Regions from separate parts of the Guptibacillus hwajinpoensis genome, predicted to be linked through region 2. Evidence: riboswitches for the same ligand, from Rfam matches in the RefSeq annotation. Region 2 holds a riboswitch; the other holds the start of a gene.
What was found. Region 2 has a riboswitch for S-adenosylmethionine ahead of murB (UDP-N-acetylmuramate dehydrogenase). Riboswitches for the same ligand answer to the same signal wherever they lie in the genome.

Region 1 (3,431 bases), 1.9 Mb from region 2:
GGGTTGCACGTCTGCTTCGACATGCACTTGTAGAAATGAAAAATAAAGGCCAAACAATATCCTATCTTCATCCTTTTCACATCCCGTTTTATCGCAAATTCGGATTCGAAGTGCTTAGTAGTTGGAAAAAGCTCAAATTAAATAAGGAAGATTTTAACACGTTACCTCAAGTAGGCGGAAAAGTACGTAGAATTGCTCTTACAAATGTGTATGAAACACTTAATCCAGTGTACGAAGAATTTGCTCAACGCTTCAATGGCATGCTTGTGCGCACTGAAAGCTGGTGGAAGGAACGGGTTTATTCAGAAGGGTTTTTATTTGCTGGCTATACGAATGAAGAAGGGAATATAACTGGGTATGTGTATTATCAAGTGAAAGATCGTTCCCTTGAAGTGGAGGAATTTGTCTGTCTGGATGGGGAAGCGAGAAGAGGTCTATGGAACTATCTGTGTCAGCATGATTCCATGATTGAAGGTGGAACGATTCTAACGCACGAAGGAGATCCATTTCCTTTCATACTTTCGAATCCAAAAGTGAAAACAAATGTTGAGCCATATTTTATGGCACGAATTATCGACGTTGAAGCCTTTCTACAACTCTATCCATTCGAATTGAATGAGGGTGAATCTCTGTTTCTACATATTATTGATGAACAGGCTGAATGGAACAATGGTAGTTTTCAAATTCATTCTGACGGTGTAAAGATGTTTAAAGGGGATAATACTAATGCCTCCTGCAAGCATCCACCAAAACGTGGACTTCGCTGTAATATTAGTACACTCACGGCTATTCTGACTGGATACCAGAACCCTGCATTTCTATATGAAGCTGGTTTACTTCAAGGGCCTAAGAAGGACGTTGAGGTGTTGAAGGGGATTTTGTCGAAGAGAGAAACAAATTTTATGGATTTCTTTTAAATGGAGAAATTTAGACCATCGCAATGAGTGTTTAGGTATGAATTAGGTAACTTGCCAATGCAATCCATGGTTCGACATACAATTCATGTCTTCTTAATTACTATACAATGAATGAGTGAGATACCTGATTAAAATGGTCGTTCGCATTAATCTGGCAATACCTTGACAAATAGTTAATAAATTGATATTTTTGTTAAAATATAATTTCTTATCCAGAGAGGTGGAGGGACTGGCCCTTTGAAACCTCAGCAACAGGTCCATCGGATACTGTGCTAACTCCAGCGGGTGATAAACCTGATAGATGAGAGCCTTCGGTTTTATTTTGTCAGTAACGCACTCTTTTAGAGTGCGTTTTTTGGGTTTTCTGGATGGAAGAAAAGGAGTATGAAATGGAAGAGAAGCAGGAATTTCAAAGGAAAATGAAGTCACGACATGTCGTGATGCTATCGCTTGGTGGAGTTATTGGGACCGGTCTATTCTTAAGTTCTGGATACACGATCCAACAGGCTGGTCCAGTCGGCACGATTCTCTCCTATTTAGTAGGGGCGCTTGTTGTTTACCTTGTCATGCTATGTTTAGGGGAGCTTTCTGTACATATGCCAGAAACAGGCGCTTTCCATAGTTATGCAGCTAAGTACATCGGAGGAGGTACCGGGTATACGGTGGCGTGGTTATATTGGCTAACCTGGACAGTAGCTCTCGGTTCCGAATTTACTGCCGCCGGGATGCTGATGCAGCGGTGGTTTCCATTCATCAGTGTGTGGATGTGGAGTGGATTGTTCGCCGCATTAATCTTTGTGATTAATGTGCTTACCGTTAAATTTTTCGCAGAAACAGAATTCTGGTTCTCCCTCATTAAGGTATTAGCAATTATCCTCTTTATTATTTTAGGGGGAGCAGCAATTTTTGGTTTTATCCCGATGGAATCAGGTACACACACATCGGTTTTCTCCAATTTTACGAATGAAGGTATTTTTCCAAATGGTGCATTTGCCATAGTTATGACCATGTTAGCGGTGAATTTTGCTTTCTCTGGAACAGAATTAATCGGTATCGCAGCTGGAGAAACAGCAGATCCAGAAAAAACAATTCCGAAAGCTATTCGTACTACGGTGTTTCGATTAATTATTTTCTTTGTCGGTTCGATCTTCGTCTTATCAGCTCTTCTTCCAGCTTCAGATGCTGGCGTATTAGAAAGCCCGTTTGTGGCTGTTCTTGAACGGATTGGTGTTCCATTTGCAGCCGATATTATGAACTTCGTTATTTTAACAGCGATCTTATCTGCTGCAAATTCCGGGTTGTATGCTTCTTCAAGAATGCTCTGGTCGCTCGCAGATAAGCGAACGATATCACCGTTTTTCTCCAGGCTAAATAAACAGGGTGTCCCGCTAAATGCCGTGATGTTTAGTATGTTAGGCGGGGTGCTAGCTCTCTTATCTAGCGTGATTGCGCCAGATACAGTCTATGTTGTACTCGTTTCGATTTCGGGTCTTGCGGTGGTAGTGGTGTGGATGAGCATTTGTGCGTCACAATTTCTCTTTCGGAAACAATTTATAAGAGAAGGGTATTCGGTAAAAGACCTGGGATATCGGACTCCATTATATCCTCTCGTCCCTGTGCTTGCTTTTCTGCTCTGTCTCGCTTCGTTGATCGGGATCGCTTTTGACCCTACACAGAGAATTGCCCTGTATTGTGGCTTTCCTTTTATTGCTTTTTGTTATGGGAGCTATTATCTAACTAAATCTATGAAGAGAAAGGGAGTCAATTATGTTACTGAAAAACGATCCTATTGAAGGCATTTTGCGTGATTACTCGATTATGATATTAGATGGTGCGCTTGCAACAGAGCTGGAACATTATGGATGTGATTTAAATGATCCTCTCTGGTCAGCACGGGTATTACTTGAGAACCCTGAATTAATCTATCAAGTTCATCTAGATTATTTCCATGCTGGAGCGGACTGTGCAATAACCGCTAGCTACCAGGCAACAATAGATGGGCTTAAAGCACGTGGTTTAAACGAGCAGGAATCGATCGAGTTAATTAAGAAAACAGTAGTGCTAGCAAGAAAAGCGCGTGATGATTTCTGGGAGCAGAATGAGCAATTGACCAGGCCTAAACCTCTTGTTGCTGCATCAGTAGGACCTTATGGAGCATTTCTTTCAGACGGCTCAGAGTATAGAGGGGATTATGGCGTTTCTGACGATACATTAGCTCATTTTCACCGTTCAAGAATAAAAGCATTAATTGACGCAGGAGCTGATCTGTTAGCATTTGAAACAATTCCCTCTCTTCAAGAAGCAAACGTATTACTTTCGTTGTTAGAAGAATTTCCACATACTTATGCCTGGCTTTCCTTTTCTATTAGAAATGGAAAGGAAATTAGTGATGGGACACCATTACAGGAGTGTTCCAAACGTTTTGGAGAGATAAAGCAGCTTGCTGCAATCGGAGTGAATTGCGCTTCTCCTTCATTTGTAGAAGAGGTTATTAAAGAGGTAAATAGCCACACA
Region 2 (3,431 bases):
AGATTCAATAATTGCTTGACTACCAATCTCATAAGTCGGGTTCATTGCTTCTTCTAAATTCTCAGGAACTTTCCCTGAACCCGAATGATCCATGTGATCCATGTCGTCTTTGGAACTTAATTCCATATTTGATTGTTCCTCGCTATTTTCCTGCTTGGAATTCTCGCTGTCATTTCCGCACCCCACCAGTATGAATGCAAAAGTAAGGAATGGGATGCCGAGCATCATCATTTTATTTTTCATAAATATCCTCCTTTAATTTTCTGTTTCATAGTGTAAGCTATGATGCGGAATCAACATTACACCCAAATCATGGATTTATTGTGCAGGAAAGTCAATTTCTCAATATTAATAACATATTCAATTAAAAAAGCAGCGTATCCCCCTTCTAATTGGGATACGCTGCTTATCAAAATTACTTCTCGGGTGGTTCTCCAATAACACGAACCTCTCGCTCGAGTTCAACATCAAATTTCTCTTTCACTGTACGCTGCACGTGATGGATGACATCTAAGTAATCGGTTGCTGTCGCATTGTCGATGTTAACGATAAATCCTGCATGTTTTTTAGATACTTCTGCCCCGCCGATTCGCGTTCCTTGAAGTTTTGAGTCCTGAATTAATTTACCAGCAAAGAGACCTGGAGGGCGTTTGAAGACACTTCCGCATGATGGGTATTCCAGCGGTTGTTTGGTTTCACGCTTCTCAGTTAAATCGTCCATGATGGCTTTTATTTCAGCCTGATCTCCTTCTTTTAAACTAAAGGTGGCTTCAAGAACAAGAAGACCCGATTCTTCTACATTACTGTGACGATAGGATAGATCGAGTTCACCTGCACCCAGATGAACCAATTCGCCTTCTTTCGTAACGGCAAGCACACTTTCAAGGCAGTCGGCAATCTCTCCACCATATGCACCGGCATTCATATAGACAGCACCGCCTACAGAGCCTGGAATGCCACATGCGAATTCAAGTCCTGTTAATTTACTGTGCAATGCAAATTCGGACACCTCGATGATCCGTGCCCCTGCTTGGGCCAACACTTTGTCCTCTGTTCTACGGATGGTGTTCAACGACGAAAGATTCAATACGATGCCCCGTATGCCACCATCCTGAATAATTACATTAGAGCCTTTTCCAAGAATCGTTAAAGGATAGTTAGCATTGTAGGCGTATTCCACCGCTGCTCTCGCATCTTCGGCCGATCGTGGAAATACGAGAACGTCAGCACGTCCACCCATTCTAGTGTAGGTATATTCATTTAAAGGCTCGTTTATTTTCAGCTCTGCTGATGGCAGAATTGTTCTTAGTTCATTTAAAACACGTTTGTTATCCATGGCTTACCTCACTTATTGAACAAGTTCTTTTTAGTAGTATTAACATTTCGCGAGTATCTAGAAGCTTCCTTTAGAGATTCTAGTCCTACTGAAATATTCAAACACAATTAAAATAATAACACAATTTGAACTTGAATATGGCCAATTTGCCAAAGGAACTGCTTGTTTTGTAAAGATTGGATGTGATTTTGATTTAAGTGAAGAGGACTTTTTATTCAAAGTCTCTATAGTAATTAATATGTAGAAAGGTGTGTTATAGTGTTCGTGCCTAAAAAGGAATAAAAAGGAGCTCCACATATAATAGGGAGGTCTCATTCTGACTATGCTTTAGTACGATAGCCCGAATTATTTGCTTTAAGTGAGTCATCACTACCAAATAGAAAATGGGTTTTATCGCATGATCCTCCTTTTATCTTCCAGACAGTTCAGTCTGTAGGATTTGGCACCATCTTCAAGCTTTACTTGAAAGGTTGCCGGGCATCATAGGGCCTAATCCCTCAGCCGCTCTTAATAAAAGTGTAGATTCAATTTTTAACATGGTTAAAATTATAGATGGGATAATAGAAAGAAATTACGAAATATGAGGAAGCTTTGTATCTAACATGAATCCTTTTGTGTTAGACGGTAAATACGATCTTCCCTCCCGTTCGATTGAACTGTCATCCTTCGCTGCTGAACAAATGAATCTAAATACGTACACACAGAATAATAAACCTTCGGCTTTTGCGTGGAGTATCTATTATCTAATGTTTTCTTATCTTTAATTAAAAGTTCGCAGATCATTAACGCACTTTCAATTCCCCTTTCAATGTAAGTATCAATTGCTTCCTGAATAATAAAAGAAAGATCTCCGACCACATGCGTGTTTTTTTGCGTTTGCTTCTCAGCTGGGGAAACAGAAGCAGGAACTTCTTCTGCGAATAAATCAAATGCGGCCTGTGCCTCTTCTTCTTGGTCTAATGCTGGCTCTGGCCTTTCTGGTTTTTGAACAAATGGTTCAGGTATCGTGCTTTTACGTTCAACCGATTCTAATTCTTCACGATGTGCTCTTATTAAGCCTTTCAGTATTTTTTCTTGACGAGATAGTAGTGGCAGTTGAAGCTCAATGAAATCACGAATATCCGAAGGTAAGTCCATTTCTAGCGGGATATCATAGGTTGATTCTTCGAGTGCTTTTTTCACTAAAAGCTCTTCTACCTCATCGTCCACTCTCTCAAAGCCATTGATGACATCTTTCGCGATCATCGGTGATAATCCTATATGATCCTGTAAATGATCAATCCCAAAATGGCGTGTTTCACCTGTTTGAACGTGCCTGACAATATACTGGTATCTTAGGGCTTGTCCACATTCACATTGGTGATCTACTGAAACATATCCTGCATCTATAACATCTATTAATACCCAATCGTCAAGTAGCATCTTTATTTCTTGCTCTGAAGCACCCTGAGGGATGTTTCTTCCCTTGTAGCTTGCAAGTATAGTAGCGAATATCGTTTTCTTAGCTGTTTTAACATAATTTAAAACATAATGTTGCTGATCATTCGATAAGTCCCCAAATAATTGATCACGTTCTGTTGTCGTGAGGGTCTCTTTCATCTAAATCACTTCCTGAATTGATAGTAACGCAAGTATAACAGTAAATATCTTCTGTTTGGGTGCATAGAATTAAAAATTAATAGAGGAAATCCATGTAAAAAACGGGGAAATTAGCACCGTAAGACTTTTTTAAAAATCAAGAACTCAATATTCCCAAGATTACCCGAGTCGTAATCTAATAAGAAGAGTAAATTAAGGAAAAAGCTAATAGATTGGGCTAATGGAAAGTGAACATGAAAAAAGTATCTCCAGGCTTACTGAGATACATACAATATGATTTGCTATATTAATACCGTTCTGGCATAAATGTTAACGACCCTCTCGCTCCTACAACGATCCTTTTTTTAACTTCGATGTCATTATCCTGTTTATAAACAAGATAAAATCGGTCATTATCTGAAATCAAACTTTGAAAGCTCCCTGAGGGATACAACTCACCAAGTTGAGATGGAGTGTATGTTTTAATAAGTTGCTTTGTTTGATCATAAATATCCAA

Region 1: it holds a riboswitch for S-adenosylmethionine, as region 2 does, so the genes downstream of both, mmuP (S-methylmethionine permease) here and murB (UDP-N-acetylmuramate dehydrogenase) in region 2, are expected to answer to the same signal.

The regions. Positions count from the first base shown of each region.
Region 1 is NZ_CP156674.1:2,302,779-2,306,209, forward strand. Features, by position in the region: gene ABFG93_RS12080 (GNAT family N-acetyltransferase) at 1-917, shown strand, start outside; SAM riboswitch class I at 1,123-1,225, shown strand; gene mmuP (S-methylmethionine permease) at 1,307-2,710, shown strand; gene mmuM (homocysteine S-methyltransferase) at 2,685-3,431, shown strand, end outside.
Region 2 is NZ_CP156674.1:116,710-120,140, forward strand. Features, by position in the region: gene ABFG93_RS00585 (YdhK family protein) at 1-243, opposite strand, end outside; gene murB (UDP-N-acetylmuramate dehydrogenase) at 416-1,336, opposite strand; SAM riboswitch class I at 1,743-1,853, opposite strand; gene ABFG93_RS00595 (DUF3895 domain-containing protein) at 1,934-2,935, opposite strand; gene ABFG93_RS00600 (hypothetical protein) at 3,222-3,431, opposite strand, start outside.